Regions from separate parts of the Rhizobium sp. PvP014 genome, predicted to be linked through region 3. Evidence: predicted binding sites of a transcription regulator. Region 3 holds the regulator's gene; each other region holds the start of a gene.
The links. Region 3 encodes LexA, which represses DNA repair genes until DNA is damaged. Its sites were predicted from a motif close to TGTTCNNNNTGTGTTCNG; they were not measured.
Positions count from the first base shown of each region.

Region 1: the regulator LexA is predicted to act here: its motif matches at 6,341-6,358, upstream of J3A65_RS19505 (YifB family Mg chelatase-like AAA ATPase).
Region 2: the regulator LexA is predicted to act here: its motif matches at 8,750-8,767, upstream of J3A65_RS11795 (putative DNA modification/repair radical SAM protein).

Region 1 covers NZ_JAGIOT010000002.1:3,082,548-3,092,925, forward strand. The annotation lists gene J3A65_RS19465 (right-handed parallel beta-helix repeat-containing protein) at 1-462, shown strand, start outside; gene pyrF (orotidine-5'-phosphate decarboxylase) at 487-1,179, opposite strand; gene J3A65_RS19475 (histidine phosphatase family protein) at 1,185-1,772, opposite strand; gene pmtA (phospholipid N-methyltransferase PmtA) at 1,792-2,385, opposite strand; gene dnaN (DNA polymerase III subunit beta) at 2,509-3,627, opposite strand; gene rsmI (16S rRNA (cytidine(1402)-2'-O)-methyltransferase) at 3,890-4,831, shown strand; gene J3A65_RS19495 (YraN family protein) at 4,841-5,212, shown strand; gene gshB (glutathione synthase) at 5,325-6,275, shown strand; gene J3A65_RS19505 (YifB family Mg chelatase-like AAA ATPase) at 6,449-7,981, shown strand; gene dut (dUTP diphosphatase) at 8,018-8,488, opposite strand; gene J3A65_RS19515 (peptide chain release factor 3) at 8,579-10,159, shown strand; gene J3A65_RS19520 (YigZ family protein) at 10,162-10,378, opposite strand, start outside.
Region 2 covers NZ_JAGIOT010000002.1:1,484,057-1,494,434, forward strand. The annotation lists gene J3A65_RS11770 (phosphatase PAP2 family protein) at 1-164, opposite strand, end outside; gene carB (carbamoyl-phosphate synthase large subunit) at 413-3,901, shown strand; gene J3A65_RS11780 (MFS transporter) at 4,008-5,576, shown strand; gene J3A65_RS11785 (DUF6693 family protein) at 5,583-5,960, opposite strand; gene J3A65_RS11790 (UdgX family uracil-DNA binding protein) at 6,061-7,512, opposite strand; gene J3A65_RS11795 (putative DNA modification/repair radical SAM protein) at 7,512-8,744, opposite strand; gene greA (transcription elongation factor GreA) at 8,987-9,463, shown strand; gene J3A65_RS11805 (glycosyltransferase family 4 protein) at 9,527-10,378, shown strand, end outside.
Region 3 covers NZ_JAGIOT010000002.1:839,673-850,050, forward strand. The annotation lists gene J3A65_RS08740 (ComEC/Rec2 family competence protein) at 1-2,146, shown strand, start outside; gene lexA (transcriptional repressor LexA) at 2,127-2,846, opposite strand; gene J3A65_RS08750 (VOC family protein) at 2,874-3,914, shown strand; gene kdsA (3-deoxy-8-phosphooctulonate synthase) at 3,919-4,764, shown strand; gene eno (phosphopyruvate hydratase) at 4,893-6,167, shown strand; gene J3A65_RS08765 (PLP-dependent aminotransferase family protein) at 6,338-7,582, shown strand; gene J3A65_RS08770 (PhzF family phenazine biosynthesis protein) at 7,835-8,749, shown strand; tRNA gene J3A65_RS08775 (tRNA-Lys) at 8,933-9,008, shown strand; gene J3A65_RS08780 (hypothetical protein) at 9,046-9,330, opposite strand; gene J3A65_RS08785 (BA14K family protein) at 9,519-10,280, shown strand; gene J3A65_RS08790 (LysR family transcriptional regulator) at 10,289-10,378, opposite strand, start outside.

The sequences.
Region 1 (10,378 bases), 2.2 Mb from region 3:
GTCTCGGCCGTGATTTATCTGGATGCGGAATCGGCCCGAAACCGCGTCATCGGCAATACATTCGAAACATCAGCCAGCCAGCGCGAGATCATCGCAATAGATGGCTCCGCGGAAAATCTCATCGAGAAAAACACGTTCGTGAACCCGGTAAAGGGCGGCGTGTTTCTGTACCGCAATTGCGGCGAGGGTGGCACGATCCGCCACCAGGCGCCTCAACGCAACGTCATCTCCGGCAACAGCTTCCGCTACAAGGACTGGCTTGCCATGCCGGCGGTCTGGCTCGGCAGCCGGCAAGGCGTGCGCAAATATTGCATGACACGGCCAACGGCGTCGTTTGGCAGCGGAGCCAGCCCGCTCGATTACGCGCAGAACAACCGGGTCACCGGCAACCGCCTGTCGGGCGGCGTCGCCACCTTCGTCCTCAACAGCGACGCGAACAATGTCGTCTCGGACAACCGCTGATCCGGATCAAGCGCCGTCTGCAGGTCAGAGCGCCGCCTGCATCTCCGCGAGGATAGCCTGCGCGGCCGCCTTCGGGTCGGCTGCCTGGACGATCGGGCGGGCAACGACAAGGTGGCTGGAGCCTGACTTCAGGGCATCGAAAGGTGTCACGACACGTTTCTGGTCGCCGGCATCGGAGCCGGTCGGACGGATGCCGGGGGTGACCACCGCCATGTCGGCTCCGACGATCGCTCTGACGGCGGCCGATTCCTCGGCCGAGCAGACGATGCCGCCCATGCCGGCCGCACGCGCCTGTTCGGCGCGGCGTGCCACCAGCTCGCCCGGTGTCTGCGCATAGCCGGCTTCGATCATATCGGCCGCATCCATCGAGGTCAGCACGGTAACGCCGAGCAGGCGGAGATCGGAGCCCTTTGCTGCTTCGACCGCGGCGCGCATTGCCTTCGGATAGGCATGCAGCGTCAACATGGTCATGCCCATCTTGGCGATGTTCTCGACAGCTTTGGCGACCGTGTTGTCGATATCGAGCAGTTTCATGTCGAGAAAGATCTGCTTGCCATCCTCTGCAAGCTCGCGGGCAAACTCCAACCCACCGGCAAAGGCCAGCTGGTAGCCGATCTTGTAGAAAGAGACGGTGTCGCCAAGCGTTGCCACCATCTTTTCCGCTTCGGACACGGTCGGGATATCAAGGCCCACAATCAGCCTGTCACGCGCTTGCATGTCTGTCAGTCTCCCTTCCATGTTTCGATCGGGGTCCAGTCGCATGTGACGGCGCGATCCGCAAGGGTGAAGCGGAACAGATTGCCACCGCCACCCGGCTGATCTTCCGTGCGGGATATGGCCGATCGTTTCAGGTGACATTTCAGGAGCGTGCCGACGCCGCCATGACCGACAAAGGCGATCGGCACCGCGGGATCGTGGCCCGCCAGAATGGATTCGACCACAGACACGATCCGCGCCTGCGCATCCGCGGCGCGCTCCCAGCCTTTGAAGCTCTCGGTCGGGTTGGCGAAAAACCAGTCGGCTGCCGCCTCGAAATCAGGCGGCGCCAGAAAGCCTGTCGCCGAGCGATCGTTCTCGTGCAGTTCCCCGATGATTTCCGTCTTGAGACCGACGGCCGCAGCCAGGATGTCGGCGGTCTCGATTGCCTTTGTCTCGTCGCTCGAGACGATGCGCCCGAGCTTGGATACCCAGCCGGATGTCGCCGCCTGTTCGGCGCGCAGGCGACCCGTGTCGGACAGGCCCCATTGCGGCACCGGCACGTTGGGGTCGATCCGGACCTGCGGATGCGTGATGTAAATCCCAAATGTCATGTCGGAGAAGGTCCGGACGCTAAGCTCGCGTATATGTCCATAGCTGCGCCGGCGGAATGTTGCGCACCACGAAGTCATAGTGCTTGATCTTGTAGCGCTCTGGCTTGGCGATAATAGGCGAAACCGGGCTGTAGGTGATCTGCATCACCGGGCGTCCCGGCGGGACGCGGTCGAGAAGATCTTCCAGAAGTTCGATGCGGCGTTCCATTGGAAAGCTCAGCATCGGAATGGCGCAGATCACGCAGTCGAATTTCTGGTGTTTCAGGGTGTCGAGCGTGCGATCCAGATCGAACGCGTCGCCATTGATGAAATGCACGCCTTCGAATGTCTTCATCAGATGCTGGTAGAAATCGGTCGAATACTCGATCGAAACAAGGTTCTGAGGCTCGATGCCGGTTTTCAGGATCGCCTTGGTGATGACGCCGGTGCCTGGTCCAAGCTCAAGAACAGGCAGGCCGGAACTTGTGTCGATGATGCTCGCCATCCGCTTGGCGGTGACTGACGATGTCGGGATGATGGCTCCGACCTGTTTCGGACCGTCGATCCATCCTTTGAAGAAACGGATTTCCTCGTCAAATTTCCGGCCAAGCCGTTCCTTCAAACGCAGTTCCATCAGGTCGTCCCCTCCAGTTTCATCCAATGTGAACCGTTTTGCCGCAAACACAAGATGAAATGTCGCAGGCGGAATACGGCACAAAAAAGGCGGCTGGGGTTAACCGAGCCGCCTGGTAAGATGCTATACGCGCATCGGCATCAGCACATAGAGCGCATCGTCGCCCGCCGTATCGCGCACCAGTGTCGGTGACCCCGCATCCGCCAGCATGAAGATCGCGTCGTCGCCGGAAAGCTGGGCGGTGATATCGAGCAGGTACTTGGCGTTGAAGCCGATTTCCATCGCGTCGTATTCGTAGCCGACAGCCACTTCTTCCGTGGCGCTGCCGGAATCCGGGTTGTTGACCGTCAGCATCAGCTGCCCTTCGGACAGCGACAGCTTCACGGCACGTCCGCGCTCGGAAGAGATCGTGGAGACGCGGTCCACAGCCTTGGTAAAGCTCTGGCAGTCGACGCGCATTTCCTTGTCGTTGCCCGTCGGGATGACGCGCTGGTAATCGGGGAATGTGCCGTCGATTAGCTTCGATGTCATGACGATGCCGCCGATCGAGAGGCGGATTTTGGCATCCGAAACTTCCACCGTCACGAAGGCTTCCGGATCGTCGACCAGCTTCTGCAACTCGCCCACGGTCTTGCGCGGCACGATGATGCCGGGCATGCCTTCAGAGCCCGAAGGCGCCTTCAGGTCTGCGCGGGCGAGACGATGGCCGTCGGTTGCAACAGCGCGCAGCTTCAGGTCGCCACCGGCCTCGATCGTGTGGAAGAAGATGCCGTTCAGATAATAGCGGGTCTCCTCGGTCGAGATCGCAAACTGGGTGCGGTCGATCAGCATCTTGAGATCGGTCGCCTTCATCTTGAACGTATGGCTGAAGCTGCCGGCCGTCAGATCCGGGAAATCCGTTTCCGGCAGGCACTGCAGCGAAAATTTCGAACGGCCGGACTGCACGGTCATGGTCGCGCCGTCGGCGCTGGTGGCGAGCAGCACTTCCGATCCGTCCGGCAGCTTGCGGACGATTTCATAAAGCAGATGCGCCGGCACGGTCGTGGCGCCGGACTGTTCCACCATGGCCGGTGTCGATTCCGTCACTTCCAGATCAAGGTCCGTCGCCTTCATATCCAGGCTCGCGTCGGACGCGCGCAGCAGGATGTTGGACAGGATCGGAATCGTGTTGCGCCGTTCCACGACGCGGTGCACGTGATTCAGCGACTTCAAGAGATTGGAGCGCTCAAGAGTAATACGCATGGACACTATCGCTTTCGACCGTGGCGATCCGGCTGGCCGGACCACCTGATATTCTCTGCCGGCCATTGCGCAGCCGGAACATGTGGACGGGCAAAATGGCAGACATTCGGATGCGAAAGCAAGAGCAGAACGGACCCTGCGCCATTTGAATTGCTTGTTCATACCGCACTTGCACACAGAAAACGCAACGCGGCGAAACCGGACGCGCAAAACATCGCCGGCCTCTGCTTGCCGAAGTCTGCGGCCTCGACCATAACAGGCGATGACCCTCGACCAATCTTCAGAGCAATCCACCGAAATCGCCGCCGAACCCATCAAGGGACAGCGTGGCTATCGCGTCGGCAATACGTTCATCGCTTCCCGCCCCATCGAGCCGGCGCTCTATCTCGTCGCCACCCCGATCGGCAATCTCGGCGATATCACGCTGCGCGCGCTCGAAACCCTGTCCGGCGCCGATGTGCTGGCCTGCGAGGACACAAGGGTGACCCGCGTGCTCCTCGATCGCTACGGCATCGTCAACCGACCCTATTCTTATCACGAGCACAACGCCAACGAGGCCGGGCCGAAGCTGATTGCGGCGCTCGAAGCCGGCAAGTCCGTGGCGCTGGTCTCCGATGCCGGCACGCCGCTCGTGTCGGATCCCGGCTATCGCCTCGGCCAGATGGCGATCGATGCCGGTTATCGGGTCGTGCCCATCCCCGGCGCGTCTGCCCCGCTTGCGGCCCTCGTCGGCTCGGGCATGCCGTCAGATGCTTTCCTGTTCGTCGGGTTCCTGTCTTCCAAGGACAAAGCCCGCCGCGACCGGCTTGGCGAACTTTCAAAGATCCCGGCAACGCTGATCCTGTTTGAATCTCCCCATCGCATCGCCCACACGCTCGTTTCTGCAGCCGATGTCCTGGGCGGCAGCCGGCTTGCCTGCGTCTGCCGGGAACTCACCAAGACCTACGAGGAGTTTCGCCGGGGCACACTGGCCGAGCTTGCCGCGCACTATGGAGACGGCCACAACGTCAAGGGCGAGATCGTCCTTCTGATTGAACCTCCAGCACCCGAAGAGGCGCCGTGCGAGGTTGAGGTCGATGCCATCCTGCAGGACCTTTCCAAAACGCATCCGACCGCAAAGGCTGCGACTGAAGCGGCGCGGATCACAGGCCTGCCGCGCAAGGATCTCTATCAGCGTCTGATCGCCATAAAGAACGGGACCTGATGGATCGCGATGGCACAACGGGATGAGATCGGCGCCAGACGTCGCAAGGCAGAGCGCCGCGGCCATGTCTCGGAATATGTCGCCGCTGCCTATCTCCTGCTGAAAGGCTACCGCATCCTCGCCCTCCGCCACCGCACGAAACTGGGCGAGATCGATCTCATCGCCCGCAAGCGCGATCTCGTGGTGTTCGTCGAGGTGAAGGCGAGACAATCCGAGATGCAGGCGCTCGACGCCGTCTCCTATGCATCGCAGAAACGGATCCGGGCCGCGAGCGATCTCTGGCTGTCGAAATGCAAGGATGCGTCCGGGTTATCTCAGCGATACGATATCATCGCCGTCCTGCCGGGAAGGTTTCCGCGCCATTTCCAGGATGCGTTCTAGGGCCGTCCTCAGCATAGGCCTTGCCGCGGCCCTGTCGGAATATCCCGGCCACGGTTGCCTTTCGGGGTTCGTCGTCCTACATCAGGCGGGCCAATCCTAGGGGGCTGAAGTCATGGCGAAAATTCGCACGGTCGCATTTCAGATGGACCACATTTCCGGCATCAACATTGCCGGCGATTCCACATTCGCCATGGCGCTCGAAGCGCAATCGCGCGGTTACGAGCTGTTCCACTATACGCCCGACCGCCTGACGATGCGCGACGGCCGCATCTTTGCAGCCCTCGAGCCGCTGCAGGTGCGTGACATCAAGGGCGATCACTTTACCCTTGGCGAAAAGCAGCCGACCGATCTGTCGACGATGGATGTCGTGCAGCTTCGCCAGGATCCGCCCTTCGATATGGGCTACATTACATCGACCCATCTTCTGGAGCGCATTCATCCAAAGACGCTCGTGGTCAATGATCCGGCCTGGGTGCGCAACTCGCCGGAAAAGATCTTCGTCACCGAATTCGCCGACCTGATGCCGCCGACACTGATCTCCCGTGACCCGGCTGAAATTGCCAAGTTCCGCGAAGAGCTCGGCGATATCATCCTGAAGCCGCTTTACGGCAATGGCGGCGCCGGCGTGTTTCACTCCGCCCGCGACGATCGCAACTTCACGTCGCTGCTCGAAATGTTCGGCCAGATGTATCGCGGCGAACCCTATATCGCCCAGGCCTACCTTCCGGCGGTGCGCAAGGGCGACAAGCGCATTCTTCTCGTTGACGGTGAACCGGTCGGCGCGATCAACCGTGTGCCCGCGGAAACCGACAGCCGCTCCAACATGCATGTCGGCGGCCGTGCCGAGGCGACCGATATCACGCCGCGGGAGAAGGAAATCTGCGCCCGCATCGGGCCGGCTCTGCGCGAGCGCGGCTTCATCTTTGTCGGCATCGACGTGATCGGCGATTACATGACCGAGATCAACGTCACATCTCCGACGGGCATCCGCGAAGTGAAGAAGTTCGGCGGTGCTGACGTCGCGAGCCTCATGTGGGACGCAATCGACGCCAAGCAGAACTGATAACCGTTCACATCTGTTCTCGTTATGCAACCTGATGCGCGCTGTCTTCGTCTCATACGCGAAATTGTTCACTGCCTGTTCTTGAAATTCACCGACAACCGTGCGAGCTTTCAACCTGCGGCACGGTAGGCGGGAATTTCCCCACCTTAGCTTGCGCAAGTGGGCGGGTCGGAATGGTCGCGCGTATCAGAACGGTAGCATTTCAGGGCATTGAGGGCATTCCGGTCGATGTGCAGGTCATGATCGGGCCGGGCAAGATCGGCATGCATATCGTCGGCCTGCCGGACAAGGCAGTCGCCGAAAGCCGAGAGCGGGTGCAGGCAGCCTTGCACGCCTCCGGCCTCGCCATGCCGCCCAAGAAGGTCACGGTCAATCTCGCCCCGGCGGACCTGCCCAAGGAAGGCAGCCATTTCGACCTCGCGATCGCCGTCGGCCTGATGGCGGCGCTCGGTGCCGTGCCCGCCGATATGCTCGCCGATTATGTCGTGATCGGCGAATTGAATCTCGATGGAACGCTTGCAGCCGTCGCCGGTGCGCTTCCGGCAGCCATCAGCGCCAGCGCAATCGGAAAGGGGCTGATCTGCCCGGCAGAGAGTGGCGCGGAAGCGGCCTGGGCAGGCCCCGGCGTCGATATCTTGGCCCCCCGCAGCCTGATCGCGCTTGCCAACCATTTCCGCGGCACGCAGGTCATGTCGCGCCCTCAACCGGCCGTGCGCGCACCGCCCGCCAATCTGCCTGACCTTGTCGATATCAAGGGCCAGGAAAGCGCCAAACGCGCGCTCGAAGTCGCGGCTGCCGGCGGCCATAACCTCTTGATGGTCGGTCCGCCCGGTTCGGGAAAATCGATGCTCGCCGCCCGGCTTCCATCGATATTGCCGCCGCTATCGGCCACCGAACTGCTCGAAGTCTCGATGATCCACTCGATCGCCGGCCAGCTCTCGGGCGGAAAGCTGTCGGATCGGCGGCCTTATCGCATGCCGCATCATTCCGCCACGATGGCGGCTTTGGTCGGCGGCGGTCTGCGCGCAAGGCCCGGAGAGGCGTCGCTCGCGCATCACGGCATCCTCTTCCTCGACGAGTTTCCGGAATTCTCGCCCCAGGTTCTCGATGCGCTCCGCCAGCCCTTGGAGACAGGCGAATGCGTCATCGCCCGGGCCAATCACCGTGTGTCCTATCCAGCCAGCATCCAGCTCGTTGCCGCCATGAACCCGTGCCGTTGCGGTATGGCGGGCCAACCGGGGCATAGCTGCGCCCGAGGTCCGCGCTGCGCTTCGGATTATCAGGCGCGTATCTCCGGCCCGCTCATGGACCGCATCGATATCCGTATCGATGTGCCTGCTGTCTCGGCAAGCGATCTAATCCGCCCGGCGCCGGCAGAGCCGAGTGCCGGCGTGGCAAAGCGGGTGGCGGCCGCTCGCGACAGGCAGAGAGAGCGTTTTGAAGGCGAGGGCCAGTACACGGTTCTCACCAACGCGCGGTGTTCCACCGCCATGATCGAGAAATTCGCCGAGCTCGATCCGGGCGGGCTGCAATTGTTGCGCGACGCGGCAGAAAAGCTCAAATTCTCCGCCCGCGGCTATCATCGGGTCTTGCGGGTGGCGCGGACGCTGGCCGATCTCGACGAGAAGGATGGTATCGGGAGAATACACCTTGCCGAGGCGATCTCGTATCGGATGGCCGGGGAGCGCCCCACGGTATCCGCCTGATTGACCTAGATCGGTGTCACAGGATTCCGGCAGACGTCAGACGCCGGTGGATCCGAACCCGCCGGCGCCGCGTGCCGTCGCACTTGCCTCGGAAACTTCGACGACCTGCGCCTGGACAACGGGCGCGAACACCATCTGTGCGATCCGCATGCCGCGGGCAATGACGAAATCCTCGTCTCCCAGATTGATCAGCAAAACCTTCACTTCGCCGCGGTAGTCGCTGTCGATCGTGCCGGGCGTGTTGAGGCACGTGATGCCGTTCTTGAACGCAAGCCCCGAACGTGGGCGGATCTGCACCTCGAACCCGGCGGGGATTTCGAACACGAGGCCGGTCGGCACCAGGGCGCGCTTGCCGGGTGCGATGGTCAGCGGCTCGCCATCGGTCACGGCGGCACGAAGGTCCATGCCGGCAGCACCTGATGTCTCGTAGGCGGGCAGATCCAGGTCCTGCCCGTGCGGAAGACGCAGGACATTGAGGACGGGTGAGGAGGGGGCTTGAATGGTCATTAGCCATTAGTTTGCGCCGCAGCGCGGCAGGTCAATTGCAATGGCGGGCTTTAGTCGCTAGATACCGCGGCAATTCACAGGATATAAAAGATGGCCGAAACCATTGCAGAGGCGGTCTCCCGCCGCCGCACATTCGCGATTATTGCGCATCCGGACGCGGGCAAGACAACGCTGACGGAAAAGCTGCTTCTGTTCGGGGGCGCCATCCAGCTCGCCGGTGAGGTCAAGGCCAAGAAGGATCGCATCCAGACGCGGTCCGACTGGATGAAGATCGAACGCGAACGCGGCATCTCGGTCGTGACGTCGGTGATGACGTTCGAATATGCCGACAAGGTCTTCAACATTCTCGATACGCCCGGCCACGAAGACTTCGCGGACGATACCTATCGCACGCTGACGGCGGTGGATGCGGCGATCATGGTCATCGATGCCGCCAAGGGCATCGAGCCGCGGACGCTGAAGCTGTTCGAAGTCTGCCGCATGCGCGACATTCCGATCATCACCTTCATCAACAAGATGGACCGCGAAAGCCGCGACATTTTCGAGGTACTCGACGAGGTCGAGGAAAAGCTGGCGCTGGATACGGCCCCCATCACCTGGCCGATCGGTCGCTCCAAGAGCTTCTGCGGAACCTACCACCTGGCCGATAACCGGGTGCGTGGTCCAGACAGCGAGGACGCGATCTCGGTCAACGGACCCCAGGCCGTCGCCGACCGACTGCCGGAAAACGAACGCGCGGCCTTCGTCGAGGAAGTCGAACTGGCGCGGGAAGCCTGCCGCCCGTTTGACAGAAAGGCCTTTCTCGAGGGTCACCTGACGCCGGTCTTCTTCGGCTCGGCGCTGCGCAATCTCGGCGTCCGGGATCTGATCACGGCACTGGCCGATTTTGCTCCGCCGCCGCGTGACCAGGTCGCCGATATCCGCACCGTGCATGCAAGCGAAGACAAGATGACGGCCTTCGTCTTCAAGATCCAGGCCAACATGGATCCGAACCACCGCGACCGTATCGCCTTTGCGCGCATCTGCTCGGGCAAGCTGGAGCGTGGCATGAAGGCAAGGCTTGCCCGCACCGGCAAGCAGATGGGCCTAACGGCGCCGCAGTTCTTCTTCGCCTCCCAGCGTCACATCGCCGATACCGCCTTTGCCGGCGACGTCGTCGGCATCCCCAACCACGGCACGCTTCGTATCGGCGACACGCTGACGGAAGGCGAAAATCTCGTCTTCCAGGGCGTCCCGAACTTCTCGCCGGAAATCCTACGCCGCGTGCGTCTGGAAGATGCGATGAAGGCGAAGAAGCTGAAGGAAGCTTTGCAGCAGATGGCAGAAGAGGGTGTCGTGCAGCTGTTTTCCCCGGAAGACGGATCGCCCGCCATCGTCGGCGTCGTCGGCGCGCTGCAGCTCGACGTTCTCAAAGAGCGGCTGTTGGGGGAATATACGCTGCCGGTCTCGTTCGAAATGTCCCGCTTCTCCGTCTGCCGCTGGATCTCGTCGGATCAGCCAGCCGAGCTCGAAAAGTTCCTGACCGTCAAGCGCGGCGATATCGCCCGCGACCTCGACGGCGATCCGGTCTTCCTGGCGCAGGACTCGTTTTCGCTGCGCTACGAGTCCGAACGCTTCCCGGCCATCAAGATGGTCGCGATCAAGGAATATCACGTCGCCAAGGCGGCGTGATTTCAATCCACTGATAGCTCCGACCTGCCGCTGGTGAGGTCGGAGATCAGCCTTGAGATGATGTCCTGCTCGGCTTCCGGTATCTGGATCCGCAGCTCGGCACCTGTCCCTGTGAAGACTTCCTCGGTGATCTTCACATCCTCGATCGACTGCAACCTGGCCTTCGTTCTTGCGAGGTCGGAAAACTCGATGCTGACGGCACCCAGCACAGACGGCTTC
Region 2 (10,378 bases), 640 kb from region 3:
AACCCGACGACGACGAGCAATGCGACAAAGTAACCCGCGGACCTGCCGACGCCGGCATAATCCACTTTCAGTCCGGTAATCTGCGCCAATCCGAAAGCCACCACATAGGAGGCGACGGTGAGCGACAGCAACCCGTACCGCGCCCTGATCAGTTCCAAATCCATGACGTCAGACTACCTTGCACAAACAGCACGAGTGTATCCGTCGAAAGTTAAAACCAGCCTGACACCGAATGTTGCGTGTGCAACGTCCAATCCGGACAATTCCTGTCGATATGCTCAATTATGGGGTTCCGTTCCCCGGCACATTTCCCTATAAGCCGCGTCTAGCCAGAAAAAACATGCGCACGCCACCCGACCGGAGCTTCACGCCCCGTGCCGGTTTTTCGCGCAGAAAAAAGTGGATAGAGATCATGCCGAAGCGCCAAGACATCAAATCGATCCTCATCATCGGGGCGGGCCCGATCGTCATCGGCCAGGCATGCGAATTCGACTATTCCGGCACCCAGGCCTGCAAGGCGCTGCGCGAAGAAGGTTACCGGGTCATTCTGGTCAACTCCAACCCGGCAACGATCATGACCGACCCGGGCCTGGCCGACGCCACCTATATCGAGCCGATCACCCCGGAAGTGGTGGCCAAGATCATCGCCAAGGAACGCCCTGACGCGCTTTTGCCAACCATGGGCGGCCAGACGGCCTTGAACACCGCACTGTCGCTGAAGAGAATGGGCGTGCTCGACCGCTACAATGTCGAGATGATCGGCGCCAAGCCCGCCGCCATCGACATGGCCGAAGACCGCGCCCTCTTCCGCGAAGCCATGAGCCGCATCGGCCTCGAAACACCGAAGTCGATGCTGGCCAATGCCACCGACATCAAGGATGCCGACCGCAAGACGCACGAAGCCGAGCGCAACAAGGTCAAGGCCGAACTGTCCGGCGCCGAGCTCGACAAGGCGCTCGACGCGCTCGAAAACCAGTGGAACCTCGGCGAAACCGACCGCAAGCAGCGCTATATCAGCCACGCGATGGCGATTGCGGCACAGGCTATCGACGTCGTCGGCCTACCCGCCATCATCCGCCCGTCCTTTACCATGGGCGGCACCGGCGGCGGCATTGCCTACAATCGCTCGGAATTCTTCGAGATCATCGGCGGCGGCCTCGATGCCTCGCCGACCACCGAAGTGCTGATCGAGGAATCGGTTCTCGGCTGGAAGGAATACGAGATGGAAGTGGTCCGCGACACCGCGGATAACTGCATCATCATCTGCTCGATCGAAAACATCGACCCGATGGGCGTCCACACCGGCGACTCGATCACCGTCGCACCGGCCCTGACGCTGACCGACAAAGAATACCAGATCATGCGCAACGCATCGATCGCGGTCCTGCGCGAGATCGGTGTCGAGACCGGCGGTTCCAACGTCCAGTTCGCGGTCAACCCGGCCGATGGTCGTCTTGTCGTCATCGAAATGAACCCGCGCGTATCGCGGTCTTCGGCGCTCGCCTCCAAGGCGACAGGCTTCCCGATCGCCAAGGTCGCGGCAAAGCTTGCGGTCGGCTACACGCTCGACGAACTCGACAACGACATCACCGGTGGTGCAACCCCTGCCTCGTTCGAACCGTCGATCGACTACGTCGTCACAAAAATCCCGCGCTTTGCCTTCGAGAAATTCCCGGGCGCCTCGCCGGTCCTCACCACGGCCATGAAGTCGGTCGGTGAAGTCATGGCGATCGGCCGTACCTTTGCCGAATCGCTGCAGAAGGCTCTCCGCGGTCTCGAAACCGGCCTGACCGGTCTCGACGAGATCGAGATCCCCGGCATGGAAGAGGGAGAAGGCTCCAAGAACGCCATCCGCGCTGCCATCGGCACGCCGACGCCGGACCGTCTGCGCCAGGTCGCCCAGGCTCTCCGTCTCGGTCTCTCGGAAGCCGAAGTGCATGAAGCCTGCAAGATCGACCCGTGGTTCATCGCCCAGTTCAAGGCGATCGTCGACATGGAAGCGCGCGTTCGCGAACACGGCCTGCCTGCTGACGCCGAGAACCTGCGCATGCTGAAGGCCATGGGCTTCTCCGACGCCCGCCTCGCCAGCCTGACCAAGAAGCGTCCGAAGGAAGTCGCGGAACTGCGCAACGCGCTCAACGTGCGGCCGGTCTTCAAGCGCATCGACACCTGCGCTGCCGAATTCGCCTCGCCGACCGCCTACATGTACTCGACCTACGAGACGCCGTTCGTGGGCGAACTGCGCTCGGAAGCCGAAGTCTCGACCGCCAAGAAGGTCGTCATTCTCGGCGGCGGTCCAAACCGCATCGGCCAAGGCATCGAGTTCGACTATTGCTGCTGCCACGCCGCCTTCGCCCTGAAGGATGCCGGCTACGAAGCGATCATGATCAACTGCAACCCGGAAACCGTATCGACCGACTATGACACGTCCGACCGCCTGTATTTCGAGCCGCTGACGGCTGAAGACGTCATCGAGATTCTCCGCGCCGAGCAGGAAAAGGGCGAAGTCGTCGGCGTCATCGTGCAGTTCGGCGGCCAGACACCGCTGAAGCTTGCCGAAGCGCTCGAAAAGAACGGTATCCCGATCCTCGGCACCGCGCCTGACATGATCGACTTGGCCGAAGACCGCGACCGCTTCCAGAAGCTTCTGATGAAGCTTGACCTGACGCAGCCGAACAACGGCATTGCCTACTCGGTCGAGCAGGCCCGCCTCGTGGCGTCGGAAATCGGGTTCCCGCTGGTCGTTCGCCCATCCTACGTTCTGGGCGGCCGCGCCATGCAGATCCTGCATTCGGAAAGCCAGCTGCAGAGCTACCTCCTCGATACGGTGCCGGAACTGGTGCCTGAAGACATCAAGCAGCGCTATCCGAACGACAAGACCGGCCAGATCAACACCCTGCTCGGCAAGAACCCGCTTCTGTTCGACAGCTACCTGTCCAACGCCATCGAAGTCGATGTCGACTGCCTCTGCGACGGCACCGACGTCTATGTCGCCGGTATCATGGAGCATATCGAGGAAGCCGGTATCCATTCGGGTGACAGCGCCTGCTCGCTGCCACCGCGCACGCTCTCAAACGAGATGATCGACGAGCTGGAACGCCAGGCAACGTCGATGGCCAAGGCGCTTAACGTCGTCGGCCTGATGAACGTCCAGTTCGCCATCAAGGACGGCACCGTCTACGTGCTCGAAGTCAATCCGCGTGCCTCGCGCACCGTGCCCTTCGTGGCCAAGACTATCGGCGCCCCGATCGCAAAGATCGCCGCCCGTGCCATGGCCGGCGAAAAGCTCGACGCTATCTTTGCGGCTTACGGCACCAAGCCCGATCCGCGCAATCTGAAGCATATCGCGGTCAAGGAAGCGGTCTTCCCGTTCGCCCGCTTCCCCGGCGTCGACATCCTGCTCGGACCGGAAATGCGTTCGACCGGCGAAGTGATGGGTCTCGATACGGACTTCGCACTTGCCTTTGCCAAGAGCCAGCTCGGTGCAAGCGTCGAACTGCCCCGCGACGGTGCGGTCTTCGTGTCGGTCCGCGACGACGACAAGCCACGCGTGCTGCCGGCCATCCGCATGCTGAAGGAAATAGGCTTCAAGGTCATCGCCACCGGCGGTACCGCCCGCTTCCTCGCCGAAAACGGCATCGAGTCGACCAAGATCAACAAGGTCCTGGAAGGACGCCCGCATATCGAGGATGCCATCCGCAACCGCCAGGTCCAGCTCGTCATCAACACGACGGATTCAAACAAGGCGATCTCGGACTCGAAATCACTGCGCCGCGCAACGCTGATGCAGAAGGTGCCGTATTACACGACGATCTCAGGTGCCGAATCCGCTGCGATGGCGATCAAGGCACTGAAAGCAGGCAATCTCGAAGTGCGGACGCTGCAAAGCTACTTCGCATAACAATCTCGAACGGGCGCCTCTGGCGCCCGTTTTCGTTGAGGTCGCAGCGGTTGCCCGATCCTGAGACGTGCGGTAAATCCGCAAGCCGATATCTGGGAGAGGAACGATGCAGACGCCGTCGCAACATCCGGGCCACGAGCCTGCCGGTCGCCGGGAATGGATCGGTGCCTGCGTCCTGTCGATCGCCTGCCTGATCTACTCGATGGACTTGTCCATCCTGTTTCTCGCCGTCCCCGCGATCGTCGCCGATCTCGACCCGTCCGCGTCCGAACTGCTCTGGATCAACGACATCTACGGCTTCATGGTCGCCGGTTTTCTCGTCACCATGGGCACGCTCGGAGACCGGATCGGCCGCCGCCGCGTGCTGCTGATCGGCGCATTCGCCTTCGGGATCGCCTCGGCACTTGCCGCTTTCTCCTCGACAGCACAGGAACTCATCGCCGCCCGTGCACTTCTCGGCATCGCCGGTGCGACGATCGCGCCCTCGACCCTGTCGCTGATCGTCAACCTGTTCAAGAACGAAGCCGAGCGAAACCGGGCGATCGGCATCTGGGGAACAGCTTTCGCATTGGGCGGACTAATTGGCCCGCTCCTCGGCGGCTTTCTCCTGCAGTATTTTCACTGGGGCTCGGTGTTTCTCATCAACATTCCGATCATGCTGGTGCTTCTGGTCGTCGCCCCGTTCCTCCTGCCGGAATACAAAAGCCCGGAAAGTGCCAAGCTCGATCTCGTCAGCGTCGTCCTGTCGCTCGCGACCGTGCTGCCGGTGATCTACGGCTTCAAGCACATGGCGGCAGATGGGTTCCAGAGCCAGCATCTGATCCCGATCGCGGTCGGCGTTGCGTTCGGCTACCTGTTCATCCGCCGTCAGAAGCGCCTGACGCAGCCTCTGATCGACCTCAAGCTGTTTGCCATCCCCGCCTTCACCGCCTCGCTTCTCGTCAATCTCGCGGGCATGTTCTTCGTCTTCGGGGTGTTTCTCTACCAGAACCTCTTCCTGCAGTTCGTTCTCGGCCTGTCGCCGCTCGAAGCCGCCCTCTGGTCGATCCCGTCATCGATCGTCTTTACCGTCATGTCACTACAGGCCTACCGTTTCACCAACCGGTTCGGTCCGGTCAACACCGTCCTGATCGGTCTCATCATCAACGCGGCCGGCATGTTGTCCATGTCGATCGCCGCCTATTCCGAGAGCCTCTACGGCGTCCTCGGCTCGACCATGTTCATCGCCATCGGCTTTGTGCCCGTCGTTTTGACGACGACTGGCCTGATCGTTGGCACGGCGCCGCCGGAACGCTCCGGCTCGGCCTCGGCGATTTCCGAAACCAGCGCCGAATTCGGCGGCGCCCTCGGTGTCGCCCTTCTCGGCAGCTTCGGGACACTGGTCTATCGCATTCTAATGGATGGCGCGGATGTGACCGGGCTCGACCCGGCCCAGGCAGCAACGGTCAGGGCGACCATTGGCGGCGCCGTCGAGACGGCACGCGGGCTCAGTGGCACCACTCTGCAGGCAGGCGAAGGTCCGGTCTGGCTGGAGGCCGCCCGGCAATCCTTCTCGACGGGTTTTGCCTGCTGCTGCCTCCTCGCCTCACTGCTCCTGCTTATCCTCGCAGCGACCGCCCGCACGATCTACGCCCGCGCCCATATCGACGAAAGCGCGATCGGCTCGGGACACTGAGCGCGCTCAGATATAGACGAGCCTCGTTCTGTTGAAGCAGAGGCGCAGCGTGCGGAAGACGTAGAACACGAGACCGATCCCAAGCGTCACGATGGAGATCAGGATCCAGATCAGGATGTGACCGATCATCTCCGCCAGATTGAGTTCGCATTCGAGCCGCGCGATCCGCTGGCCGTCCCGGCCGATCAGGTAGGTCTTGTTGATGATGCTCTTGTAGAAGTAGTAAACAGCGAAGAACGCACCGATCCCAAGTGTCAACACACTGATGATCAACCAGAGAATGATATACCCGACCGCCTCCATCAGCGAATATTCGCACCGAAGCGTGGATCCGAAAGGTTGCGTCTTGAATGGCGGTGTGGCCGCAACGTCTGTATTCGACATATTCCCCAGCTATAGTCTTGAGAGACCCCGCCGAATACAGCTTTCATTTCAAGACGAAGTCAATTGAAACCTGGGCCTACCAATGAACTTGATGCTTCGCTTACGAAGCCAGGCGTCCGATCGCCACGATATCCTCTTTGAACCGCGCCACCTCCTCCGCCTTTCGCCCCAGATCGGGAATGCGAAGCAGGTAGGACGGATGCACGGTGACAAACAGCGTCCGACCGTTCTGCATGGCAATCGGCCTGCTCCGGACGTCCTCCAGCTTGTGGCGCATCTCGGTGAGTGAAAACAGCGCGGTCGCACCCATCGCGACGACCAGCTTCGGCTGCACCAGATCGAGTTCTTGGACGAGCCACCAGCGACACTGCTGCACCTCGCCCATATTTGGCTTCTGGTGAATGCGCCGCTTGCCGCGTGGCTCGTATTTGAAATGCTTCACCGCATTGGTGATGTAGAATTGCGTCCGGTCGATCCCGGCCGCGCTCACCGCCTCGTTGAACACTTTGCCCGCCGGCCCGACGAAGGGGCGCCCGGCCAGATCCTCCTGATCGCCCGGCTGCTCGCCGACGATCATCACCTTGGCATTGACAGGCCCCTCGCCGAAAACCGTCTGGGTCGCCATGCAATGGAGGTCGCAGCGGGTGCAGCGACGTGCTTCCTCCCGCAAGGCCTCGATTGTACCGGCGGTCGGCCCTTCTGGCATTGGCACCCGTGCTGCGGCTTCCTGGATGCGATGGTGGAACGCCAGGGGTTCGCTCGCCGCCTTGCGTCCCATCTCGATCACACTTGCCTCGGCGCTGGCGATCATGCCCGGAATAAGCTCTGCCTCGGGCAGGTTCTTCCAGTACTTCTTCGGCATTTCCGACATCATCATCTTCACCTTCAGCCGCGCGGGGTTGAAGATATTGGCATAGTACGTCCGCCACAGATCGTCCGTGTCGTCGCGAAGGTCTGGCTTTTCGGCGGGCTCATCGCTGGTCCGCAGGGTCTCGCCATCCCAGGACGCCGAACCCCTGGGCGTCACGATCAGCCAGTCCATGTCGTTGAAACGACGCTGGAAAAACGGGGCCACACGGTCGATGATAAAATGATCAGGCTCGAACCAGGACACAAAGCGCCGGCGTCCGGCAACACCCTCCGGCAGTGGAATTTCCTTGAAACGGACGAAGGCGGTCATCTTGTGATAGTCGCGGCCGATCGACTTCGACATCCGGTTTGCCGCCACCACATCTGGATCGGTCGCCATACCCAGAAAATTGCGCCCGTGCGCCATGCGAAACAGCATCCGGTAGAGAAGCGAGAACCGCGTCGGATCGGAATGGCAGATGACCGAGGCGGCAAGCTTCAGAAAGGCTGGAGGAACACCCTGCGTCACCGGCTTGTCGACAGGCTCAGGCAACTGATTGCCGTCCAGCCCGAACAATCCGTCCGTGTCGTCCATCGTGCGCCACTCGACACGATCAGGTGCGATGCCGGCCGCCAGATAGGCACGCGCAGCATCGCGCCACTCGGTCAGATCGCCTCTCCCCCGCAACAAGACTCGGTACATCATAGAAGCGACAGCTGCTCCGGCTTTGGCTGGAACATGGATCGCAGATCGGCCCGGTCGGCAAGCTTGCGCGGTGTCCACCCTTCGCAGGTGATAAAGGGCTGTACCTTCTTCAGAGACACGCTCAGCCGCTTTAAATCCTCCAGCCGCAGCTTGCGAAACCTGCGCGACGACAGGATCGCTCCGACGGTCTTGGTCCCGAAACCCGGCACCCGCAGCAGCGTCTCCTTGTCCGCCCTGTTCACATCGACCGGAAACTTGTCGCGGTTGCCGAGCGCCCAGGCAAGCTTCGGATCAAGGTCTAGATCCAGCATGCCGTTTTCCGTGGACGCCGTAATCTCGCCGATCTCGAACCCGTAGAACCGGTAAAGCCAGTCCGCCTGATAGAGCCGATGCTCGCGCATCAAAGGCGGCTTGATCAGCGGCAGTGTCTTCGACGAGTCCGGGATCGGGCTGAAGGCGGAGTAATAGACGCGTTTCAGGCTGTAGCTGCCGTAAAGCCTGGCGCTCGTCCCGAGAATGGTCGCGTCGTTGGCGCCGTCTGCCCCGACGATCATCTGCGTGCTCTGGCCGGCAGGCGCGAACCGCTTGCGACGCTTGGTCTGCAGCGTCGGGTCGCGCATCTCCTCGATCTTCAGCCGCAGATCGCCCATCGAGCGACGAATATTGGCGGGCCGCTTTTCCGGCGCAAACTGGCTGATCCCGGCATCGGTCGGCAGTTCGATGTTGATCGACAGACGGTCGGCATACAGCCCCGCCTCCTCGATCAGCTGCTGCGACGCTTCCGGGATCGTCTTCAAATGGATGTAGCCGCGAAAATTATGAACGGTCCGCAATTCCCGCGCGATCCGTACCATGTCGCCCATCGTGTGATCGGACGAGCGGATAATGCCCGACGACAGGAACAGACCCTCGATATAATTGCGCCGATAGAATTCCAGCGTCAGCCAGATAACCTCTTCGGGCGTGAACCGGGCCCGCTCGACATTGCTGGAGGAACGATTGATGCAGTAGGCGCAATCGTAGATGCAGAAATTCGTCATAAGGATTTTCAGAAGCGAGATGCAACGGCCATCCGGGGCATAGGCATGGCAGATGCCGGACCCTTCGGTCGAACCCAAACCGCCGGATACCGACGAATCTCTCTTCGATGTCCCGCTGGAGGCGCAGGAGGCGTCGTACTTGGCAGCGTCCGACAGGATCGCCAACCGTTCTTTCAGCGACTTCTTCATTAGTGCGTTCTCTATATGTTCTTTATGACTGCGTCAACCCGTTGACAAATCGAGGGACGTTTGATTCATTCAACTCCAGCTGGCGCATCTGACACCATTTCGATTTTCCTAGCGGGAGCAGTCGAAATTCTGTTATGATGCCCTAAATTCAGATGCTGCAGATGGTTCCGAAGTTACCGCTCCGGAACCTGTTTCTTTTTGTGTCCGCGGCATCCGCGGACATGCGCCTTAAGGACAAGAAAATGGTTGAAAAGGTACCGATGACGCCGAAGGGGTTTACCCAGTTGCAGGAAGAACTGCGCTGGCGCCAGCAGGAGGAGCGTCCCCGCATCATCGAAGCGATTGCGGAAGCGCGCGCCCATGGTGACCTTTCGGAAAACGCCGAATACCACGCGGCCAAGGAAGCCCAGAGCCACAATGAGGGCCGCATCGGCGAGCTGGAAGATTTCACGGCCCGCGCCGAAGTGATCGACCTCTCCAAGATGTCCGGTTCCACGATCAAGTTCGGCGCAACCGTCAAGCTAATCGATGAGGATACCGAAGAGGAAAAAACCTATCAGATCGTCGGCGATCAGGAAGCCGACGTGAAGGCTGGCCGCATCTCGATCTCCTCACCCATCGCCCGTGCCATGATCGGCAAGGAAAAGGGTGACAGTATCGAAGTCGTCGCCCCTGGCGGCTCCAAGGCCTACGAGATCCTCGCCATCTCCTGGGGCTGATCGCTCGTGGAAACGTCTGGCGAAGTCGCCACGGAGATGGGCAGCGGTATCGCTCCCGGCTCCGTGGTCGATATATCCGATATCGAAGTGATCGCGCCGAACTTCAAGAAGCGGCTCTCCGGCGTGACGTCCACGATCGTCCAGCTGATTCCGGTGCAATGGGCAAAGGGTCAGAAGATCGCGGTCTTGGGACCTGGCCTGCCCTCCCACCTTCCCCACATCCGCTATGCCGACCTTGCCGCGCTGTGGTCACCGCCATCAGGGCGGCGCGCCCGTGTCTGGCATGCCCGCCGCAATATCGAGATGCTGCCCGGCCTCTTCATGCGCGATGTGCTGCGGATGCCGTTGAAGCTCTTGTTCACCTCCGCCGCGCAACGAACCCATTCCGCATGGACGGGTTTTCTGATCAGCAAGATGGATGCGGTCGTCGCGACGTCTGCACGATCGGGTTCATACCTGAAAGTGCCCTATAAGGTGGTGCACCACGGCGTCGATCTCGATCTCTTCCGTCCCTCCGGCCCATCCGACCCTTCCTCCCCGGCAGATGGTTTCGGCAAGCATCTGATCGGCTGCTTCGGGCGCGTTCGGCATCAGAAGGGCACAGACCTTTTCGTGCGCGCCCTGATCGAACTGTTGCCGTCCTATCCCGAATGGACGGGCGTCGTCTGCGGACGTGTCACGCCGGACAACAAGGTTTTCGGCGATGCGTTGAAAGCCGATGTCGCCATGAGCGGTCTGACAGATCGCATCCTGTTCATGGGCGAAGTGGACGACATCAAGCCTTGGTACCGTCGCCTGTCTCTGTATGTGGCGCCGTCCCGCAATGAGGGCTTCGGACTGACGCCGCTCGAGGCGATGGCATCGGGAACCGCAGTCGTTGCAAGCGATGCCGGCGCCTATTCCGAAATGATCGTC
Region 3 (10,378 bases):
TGTACTCTGCATGCTTCTCTCCGGTTCTGCGCTGGCAGCGCTCGAAACCTGGCGGTGTTCGACGGTCGTGCTCGATTCGCCCGTCACGACGACCATCAGCGGGATTGTCGAACGACGCGAAGCGGATGCACAGCGCCGCTGGCGCTATATCGTGAGGATCGAGCAGACATCTGAGCCCACGCTCGGTCGTCCCCCGCAGCGGGTGTCGCTTCTTGCCAGAAGCCAACACGAACCTGCAGACATCGGAGAGCGCGTTTCCGGCCGTGCCCGTCTGTCGCCACCCTCTGGCCCGGCGCTTCCCGGATTGAACGATTTCGCCTTCTCCTCCTACTTCGATCAAATCGGGGCCGTTGGCTTCTTTTACGGCGCGCCTAGCGTACAACCCGCGATCGATGACCAACCCGGGTTATGGTCGGACATGCAGCGAGGGCTTTTTGCGCTTCGCAGCGCAATCGGCAATCGCATCCGCGATACGGTCAAGGGGGATGCGGGCGCTTTTGCTGCCGCAATCGTGACCGACGAGCGCCGTGCAATTTCCCGTGAGACGACCGAGGCGCTTCGTCTGTCCGGGCTGGCCCATATCGTCGCGATCTCAGGCCTGAACATGGCGCTGGCAGCCGGTATCTTCTTCGTCGGCGTCCGCTCCGTCCTGTCGCTGTTTCCAGGCTTTGCGCAGGCCTATCCGATCAAGAAGTTTGCCGCGTTCGGTGCGCTTGTCATGGCGACCGCCTATTACCTGATTTCCGGGTTCGGGGTTTCCGCCGAGCGGGCCTATATCATGATGGCGGTGATGCTGGTCGCCGTGCTCGTCGATCGACCCTCCATCAGCCTTCGCAACGTCGCCCTTTCGGCAATCATTATCCTCGCCATCTCGCCGTCGGAGATTTTGGGTCCGAGTTTCCAGATGTCGTTTGCGGCAACCGCGGCACTGGTGGCAGGGTTCGCCCTCTGGACGCGATATTTCGCGAAAGGTAGGGAGGATACAAAAGGTAGCAACCGGTGGATAACGGGTGTCGCGGCGACGTTCCATTTCATTGCCGGGATCGTGGTGACGTCGCTGATCGGCAGTACTTCGACGTCGATCTATTCGATCGAGCATTTCCACCATCTGACCACCTACGGCCTCGCGGCCAATCTCGCGGCCATGCCGATCATTTCCTTCGTGGTGATGCCGGCAGGGCTTGTTGGCATGTTGCTGATGCCGTTCGGGCTGGATGCTCCCTTTCTGTTCATCATGGGCGAGGGGCTGCGGATCGTCATTCGCATTGCCGAGATCGTTGCCGCATGGGGCGGCGATATTGCCATCGGCCGGCAGAACCCGCTTTTCCTGCCGCTGGCGACGGCAGGCTTTCTGCTTCTGACGCTGCTGCGCACGCCGCTGAGGCTGACAGGCGCGCTGTTCATGGCGGTGGCTTTGCTCTTTGCGGTCCGCTCAGGCTCGGCGCCGAGGCCTGATATCGTCATATCCGAAGACGGCGCGTCAGTGGGACTGATACAGGATGACAAGATCACCCTCAATCGAACCCGGCCGCCGGGATTTATCTACGATCAATGGCGGCGAGCGCTGGTGCTTGAGACCGGAGAACAACCGCTCGCCTTGCCGGTTCTTGCCTCTTCGGAACCAGCGCGAGGTGCCAGCCTTGCGAAAAGTGATGACAGACGACCTAGACCACATTCGCGACCGGATTTGACGCGCCGGGAAATCGAATATGTCAGGGGCTTTCTTCAAGCATTCACGCCCGGACGATTTGCCTGTCTGCCGAAAATCCTGTGCGCGGCGCAGACTGCTCAGGACATCCGGATCGTCACTGTCGAAGACAACCGATACACCGGTCTTGCCTGCGATTTCGGTCGGATCATCGTCTCGCCCGGCGCACGCTTCGATACTTGCCGCTCCGGCGCCTTGCTTCTCAGCGGGCGGACGTTGCGCCGGACTGGCGCACTGGAAATCACCATTATTCCGAACGCGACAGCGCCAGACATCAAGATTACGGCGGCGATGCGAGACAGCGCACAGACCTCAAGCCGTCCGTGGACCGTCCACCGGTTCTATGACTGGCGAACGCGACAATTCGACTTTGGCATCCCGGAGGCTGTTGCTGCGCATCTCCGGGATAACAGCGTTCTTAATGATAGCGGCGAATAAGGCCGACAAGCTTGCCCTGGACCTTCACCCGGTCGGGCGGGAAGATGCGGGTCTCGTAAGCGGGGTTCGCCGCTTCCAGCGCGATCGATGCACCCTTGCGGCGGAACCGCTTCAGGGTCGCTTCTTCCTCATCGACCAGGGCAACGATGATATCGCCCGGACTTGCGGTGCTGGCATTCTTGATGATGACGGTATCACCATCGAGGATGCCGGCATCGATCATCGAATCGCCCTTCACTTCGAGCGCGTAATGATCGCCGGAACCCAGCATCTCGATCGGAACGGCGATGTCGTGGGTGTTGTTCTGGATCGCGGAGATCGGCACGCCGGCAGCGATTCGACCCATGACCGGGATGTTTGTCGAGAACGGATTGTCCGCCATGACCGGCGCCGGCTTCTGAGCGACGACCGGTTGCGTTTTGCCGAGGCTTCCCTCGATGACACTGGGAGAAAAACCCCGTCGCGGATGAAGGTTCGCCACATAGGCGTCAGGCAGCTTGATCACTTCGAGCGCGCGTGCTCTGTTCGGCAGACGGCGAATAAAGCCACGCTCCTCGAGCGCGGTGATCAGCCTATGGATGCCGGACTTCGATGCAAGGTCGAGAGCGTCCTTCATTTCGTCAAACGACGGCGGCACGCCTGATTCTTTCATCCGCTCGTGGATGAACAGAAGTAACTCCTGTTGCTTGCGTGTCAGCATGGACGGGACCCTCAGAATTGGAAACAAATGCAGAACGGACGCTATATGTTCTATCTGTGTTCCGCAAGCCCCAAATTTTTGCTCAAGAATAGTCTCATTTCAGCGTTCGATCACGTATTCAGTTCGTGCGCAGCACTTGCCGAGTTTCCCGCGATAGCCAATGTTCTGCGGAATAAGACTTTGGGGGTGTTAGTGGGTAACAAGTCAGTCGATCATTTGGTTCTGCCCGTTGCAGATCTGGCGTCAGCGCGGGGGAGGTTGACCGCTCTCGGCTTTACTGTGGCACCTGAAGGTGTTCACCCTTTCGGCACAGCTAATGCCTGCATATTCTTCGCGGATGGCTCGTATCTCGAGCCGCTGGGCATTGTGAACCGTCGGCAAGCCTCGCTTGCGGCAAAACGAGGCAACGTGTTCACCGATCGCGACATCCGCTTCCGCGGCCAGCGGAAAAGGGAAGGTCTATCGGCGGTGGTCGTCGGGACGCAGGATGCAGCGGCCGATCATAGCCGTTTTGTGGACGGGCACATGTCTGCGGGCGAGATGCTTCAATTCTCCCGCCCGATGCAGTTGCCCGATGGTGGGGAGAGCGAAGTCTCATTCCGTCTGGCGTTCGCGGCAGTTCCCGAGGTCGATGACATCTTGCTGTTTTCCTGCCAGCGCATGGCCGCATTACCGGCAGATCGCGGTGGTCTTGATGAGCACGCAAACGCCGTTACAGGCCTTCGAGAGATCGTCTTTTCTGCAGATGACCCGCTGGAGTTTCTTCCGCTTTTCGAAACCGTGTTCGAGACGCAACCCGAGCAAGGGAAAGACGGTCTGCGGATCGAAGCTGCCAATGCCAGCATCCGCATTCAATCCAACGACACGTTCAGCGACGAGTTCCGGTCTTCGATGAAGCCCTTGTTATCGTCGCGCCTCGCTGCGCGCGGGATCATCTTCAAGACCGCCGATCTCGCCGTGACAGAGATCACCCTTGCTGCTAATGACGTCGCATTCATCCGCAGGGATGGCCGCGTGATCGTGTCGGCAGCCCCGGGGCAAGGTGTGGTATTCGGTTTCGAGGAATAGTGAAATGACAGTCTCCGCCAATTCTGAAGTGTCCGTGGGCGAGGGGAGTTCGAAAGTCGTTTTCTCAAACACGGCAAAGCTCTCGCTGATTGCCGGTCCCTGTCAGATGGAAAGCCGTGATCATGCGTTCATGATCGCCGGCACGCTTGTCGAACTCTGCAAGAAGCTCGGCATCGGCCTCGTCTACAAATCCTCCTTCGACAAGGCCAATCGCACGTCGATCTCCGGCAAGCGCGGCATCGGCCTGGACAACGCGATGGCAATCTTTGCCGATCTCAAGAAGGAATACGGCTTTCCGGTTCTGACCGACATCCACACGGAAGAGCAGTGCGGCCTCGTGGCCGACACGATCGATATCCTGCAGATCCCCGCCTTCCTGTCGCGTCAGACCGACTTGCTGGTCGCGGCTGCAAAGACGGGTTGCGCGATCAACGTCAAGAAGGGGCAGTTCCTGGCACCCTGGGACATGAAGAATGTTCAGGCGAAGTTCCTCGAAAGCGGCAATCCCAATGTGATGCTCTGCGAGCGCGGTGCGTCGTTCGGCTACAACACTCTCGTTTCCGACATGCGTTCGCTGCCGATCATGGCGTCGCTCGGAAGCCCTGTTATTTTTGACGCAACCCATTCCGTCCAGCAGCCAGGCGGCCAGGGCGGCTCTTCCGGCGGCCAGCGCGAGTTTGTCGAAACGCTTGCCCGTGCAGCCGTCGCAGTCGGCGTTGCTGGCGTCTTTATCGAAACCCACGAAGACCCTGACAATGCGCCGTCTGACGGCCCGAACATGGTCCACCTGAAGGACATGCCGCGCCTTCTGGAAAAGCTGCTGGCCTTCGACGCCATCGCAAAAGGCTGACGGCGTCGAAAAACCGCCGAATTGACTGGATTGTAATCCGCGTGTCATCGACGATCGCACAATGTCGATGACACGCCTGTTCGCTGAGCCTGCGAATTCAGGCTCGCACATCAACCGAGGAGAGACCCTTGACCGCCATTACCGACATCATCGCTCGCGAAATTCTGGACAGCCGTGGCAATCCGACCGTCGAGGTGGATGTTTATCTGGAAGACGGCTCGATGGGCCGCGCCGCCGTTCCGTCGGGCGCCTCCACGGGCGCGCATGAAGCCGTCGAACTTCGCGATGGTGGCAAGCGCTATGGTGGCAAGGGCGTCGAAAAGGCTGTCGAAGCCGTCAACACCGAGATCTTCGACGCGATCGGCGGCTTCGATGCCGAAAGCCAGATCCACATCGACAAGACCCTGATCGCGCTCGACGGCACCCCGAACAAGTCGCGCCTGGGTGCAAACGCCATTCTCGGCGTCTCGCTTGCCGTTGCCAAGGCCGCAGCCGAATCGTCCGGCCTGCCGCTCTATCGCTATATCGGCGGCGCCTCTGCCCATCTCCTGCCGGTCCCGATGATGAACATCATCAATGGCGGCGCTCACGCCGACAACCCGATCGATTTCCAGGAATTCATGATCATGCCCGTCGGCGCCGAGACGCTGAAGGATGCCGTGCGCATGGGCGCGGAAATCTTCCACGTCCTCAAGAAGGAACTGGCAGCGCAGGGTCACAACACCAATGTCGGCGACGAAGGCGGTTTCGCACCGGGCCTGAAGAGCGCTCCGGAAGCGCTCGATTTCATCATGAAATCGGTCGAAAAGGCTGGCTACCGCCCGGGCGACGACGTTCACCTGGCGCTTGATTGCGCAGCCACCGAGTTCTTCAAGAACGGCAAGTATGAGCTGGAAGGCGAAGGCCGTTCGCTCGAGCCGGAAGCAATGGCCGATTACCTGGCAGAACTTGCCGGCAAGTACCCGATCATCTCGATCGAAGACGGCATGTCGGAAGACGACTGGACCGGCTGGAAGTATCTGACTGACAAGATTGGCTCCAAGGTGCAACTGGTCGGCGACGACCTGTTCGTGACCAACTCGGCCCGTCTGCGCGATGGGATCCGTCAGGGCACAGCCAACTCGATCCTCGTCAAGGTCAACCAGATCGGCTCGCTCACCGAAACGCTCGATGCTGTCGAAACAGCGCACAAGGCAAGCTACACGGCCGTCATGTCGCACCGTTCGGGTGAGACGGAAGACTCGACAATTGCCGATCTCGCAGTTGCCACCAACTGCGGACAGATCAAGACCGGTTCGCTGTCGCGCTCGGATCGTCTGGCCAAGTACAACCAGCTCATCCGCATCGAGGAAATGCTGGGTCCTCAGGCTGCCTACGCGGGCCGCTCGATCCTCAAGGCCTGATAATTCCGGTCGACTGAGGCAAAATATTCGAGAGCCCGCGCCACTTGCGCGGGCTTTTGCGTTTTACAATTCGTGATCACACCGTACCAAAAACCGATAGGTCAGTATTGTTGACCTGTCGGAACTTATGTAAACCGAAGCCAAGAATATTGAAATAAAAGGAAACGCCCGTGCTTGATTGGGACCATATTTTCGCGACGCGCTCCAGCCGCATGAAAGCCTCCGAAATCCGCGAATTGCTGAAGCTGCTGGAGCAGCCGGACATCATTTCGTTCGCCGGCGGCATTCCGGATCCGGCACTGTTTCCGGCCGAGGAATTCCAGAAGGCCTATGCGGATATCTTCTCAGGCGCTCAAGTGAACTCGGCGCTGCAGTATTCCGTCAGCGAAGGCTACAAGCCGTTGCGCGACTGGATCGTGGCCGATGTCGCCAAGATCGGTATCGACTGTACCGCCGACAACGTCTTCATCACGTCAGGCTCCCAGCAGGCGCTCGATTACCTCGGCAAACTGTTTCTGTCGCCGAACGATACGGCGCTCGTCACGTGGCCGACCTATCTCGGTGCGCTCTCCGCGTTCAATGCCTATGAGCCGACCTACGATCAGCTCTCGGTCAACGGCAACCGCACGCCGGAAGCCTATCGCGAGACGGCGTCGAAAGCCGGTGGCTCGGTGAAGTTTGCCTATCTGTCCGCCGACTTCTCCAATCCGACCGGCGAGACGATCGATCTCGCAGGCCGCGAAAAGCTTCTGGCACTGGCAGACGAACTCGATATCGCGATTCTCGAAGATGCCGCATACCAGAACCTGCGCTTCGATGGCGAACCGGTTTCGCCGATCCTTGCGCTCGACATTGCCCGCAGCGGCGGTATCGAAAAGACCCGCACGATTTACAGCGGCAGCTTTTCCAAGACGCTCGCACCCGGTCTGCGCGTCGGCTTCGTCGTCGGAGCGATGCCGGTCATCCGCAAACTGGTGTTGTTGAAACAGGCGGCCGACCTGCACTCGTCGACGATCAACCAGATCGCCGTCGAGCATGTCGCTTCGCGCGGTTTCGATGAACAGGTTGCCAAGATCAAGCGGGTCTATAGCGGTCGCCGCGATTCCATGCTGGCGGCACTCGCGAAATACATGCCGAAGGGAACGACATGGACAAAGCCCGAAGGCGGTATGTTCGTGTGGCTGACGCTGCCGGAGGGCATGGACGGTGCCGAGCTTCTGGCGAAGTCGCTGGCAACCGAAAAGGTCGCCTTCGTGCCCGGCAAGGCGTTCTACGCCGACGGCAGCAACGCCAACACGCTGCGCATCAGCTTCTCCTGCGCCAACGACGAGATGATCGACGAGGGTATCAAGCGGCTCGGAAGACTGATCGGCAATGCCGAGACCCGCGAGCACGAAGCGCTCCCGATCATCTGAATATCGGTGTACTGAGAAAGGCGAACCAGCGATGGCTCGCCTTTCTCACATACTGTTGGCGACCTGTTCACCTGCAGGTGACGCTCGGCTTGGGGCGCCGCCTATCGTGCCGACGCGGCCTTCTCCGAGGCGCCCAGCACGCCCGACCGTAACCGACGCCAATTAAATCACCAGGCGGTGACGTTGATCAGGGGTTGCGCCACGGGACGCCGTCGGGCAGTTTTGCGCCCGGTATATGAGGAGGAGTTTGCATTGGCGCGTCCCTACAGCATCTATGACGTTTTCACCGACGCTAAGCTTTCCGGCAACCCGCTTGCGGTCATCTTCGATGCAGATGGTCTCGACGATGGCGCGATGCAGGCCATTGCCAAGGAAATGAACCTCTCGGAGACGGTGTTCGTCCAGTCGTCGACAAACACCACCCATTCGGCAAAGCTGCGAATCTTCACACCGGGCCGGGAGCTTCCGTTCGCGGGACATCCGACGGTCGGGACGGCCATCGCCCTTGCCGAGCGCACCCACGGGCGCGACAGCGATCTAGATCTGGTCTGCGTCCTTGAAGAGGCGGTCGGTCCGGTTCGGTGCGCCGTGCGTTTGCGCCAGGGGGAGGTGGGGTTCGCCGAGTTCGATCTGCCGAAGAAGTCGCAGCGGATCGACCTCGCTTTGAACCGTCAGGGCATCTCTGACGCGCTCGGCGTCGAGTTGACGGATATCGGGTTCGAAAACCACGTCGCGTCGATCTGGAGCGCCGGTGTGCCTTTCCTGATGATCCCGCTGCACAATCTTGCAACTGTCCAGGACATGGAATTCGATGCGCCGCTTTGGGAGAAGGTCGCTCCCTTCGTCGAGGGTGCGCTCGCTTCGGCCTATGTCTATTGCCGCGGCGGCGTCCATCATCAGGCGAAATTTCATGCCCGGATGTTCTCGCCGGATATGGGCATCGCTGAAGACCCGGCCACGGGTGGGGCGGTAGCGGCATTGTCCGGCGCGATCCATCATTTCGACGGCCTGCCGGATGGGCATCACCCTCTTCTCATCGAGCAAGGCGTCGAGATGGGACGGCCGTCCTTTATCCATCTCCACATCGATGTGCAGGAAGGGGCCATTGCAAAAGCCCGGATTGGCGGACAAGCGATCCGCCTTGCCGAAGGCGTTATCGAAATCTAGGCGATATTTTTCAAACCGTTGATTTTGTTACCATAAGTCCGGATATCCTCGCAAAGCCAGTTCGCTGGCGCAAAAAAGACGCCGCTGATCCAACAAATTTCGCGGGAGGTGCTGGACAAGCCCAAACTTCCTCTTTATACGGCCCTCACACCGGCGGAAACGACGCTTCGCCAAACCGGTTACGGGTGATTAGCTCAGTTGGTAGAGCAGCTGACTCTTAATCAGCGGGTCGTAGGTTCGAGCCCTACATCACCCACCAAATCAATCCTTTACATTGAAATGTTCAAATGCCGGTTTCACCGGCAAATGGCGTTTCCGTTGCCGTCGACGACGCAGTTTCGCTGCGTCGCGCCGACGCTTCCGGGTCGTGGTGAGGGCCGTTCCTCGATGACACCGGGTCTGCGTCCACCCATATGTCCCGAGACGCCATCGCCTTGTGGCCTTCCTTCAAAATTCTCGTTTCCATAGGTGCCGTAATATCCGCCCGTCCCATCCGGCTGAATTTCGGTATTGCGAAACTGCTGTGCTTCAGCCGGCAAGGCGGCGAGCGTGACCGCAAAGGCAGCGATCAGGGTTCTCATCGGAATCTCCTCCCGTATGATAGTCTATCACAATCTGAATAGCGCAACTCTGGGGCTTCCTGCCGAGCAAATGTCGGCTTTTTTGTACCACCCTGCATTTGTCTCGGGCGAGGTTGCAATTCGTTCGGAACCCTCTGCGCGCGCATGCATTTTGTCCGCATGTTGAAAATCTGCGGAGCATCCTCGTCGTGAAAGCGATCCTTCTACTTCTGAGCGGGCTTGTCTTGGCCGTCACGGTCTTCTTGAGTGGCGTTGCGGCCACGGCCTATCTCATTGCCGAGCCGGCGCCTCATCGCTTTTCCAACGTTGACCATCCTGATCTTTGGACCTCGACACCCGTGGTCGTGAGCAGCGGCGATCAGCGTTACGAGCGGATTGCTGCTGTGACCGCAAAGATCGATTTGCCAGCGTCGGATGCGCAGGGGCAGCCCGTAGCTGCCCAGGACCAGGCGACGGATGCGGTGGACGGCGTCCAGACGGCTTCATTGGATGAGACAGACCAGGCGTCGGTAGACCCTGCGTCCGATGCATCGGTTAACCAGGCGCATGCCGACTGGTGCTTCGCGCGCTACCGTTCCTACAGGCTCGAGGACAACACCTACCAGCCTTACAGGGGTGGCCAGCGTCGGGCTTGCCAGTCACCGGTCGCAATGTCGCATGGTCAGGACAACATTGTTTCTGGCAACGAGGACACCGGCATCGAAGGCCAGGGGCTGGTTCAGCAGGTCAGCGCCACGAGCACGATGATCGGGCGTGGTCAAGACAGCCGTCTTGTGCGTGAAACTGACCGCTCGTCTTCGCCGCAAAACGCCTCATACGACGCAACATCCATGGGGAACCCGGCGCACGAGGAGTGGTGCCTGTCGCGATATCGTTCATACCGCGCCAACGACAACAGCTACACGTCCTACGGCGGCATGCGCCGCACGTGTCAGTCCCCCTACGGCTGAGACCTAACTCAGCCCGTTTTCAGCAATGTGACCGTCGGCTGTTCGTCTTCCTTCAAGCCTTGAACCAGTTTGGCGAGCCAATCCACGAAGACCCGGAC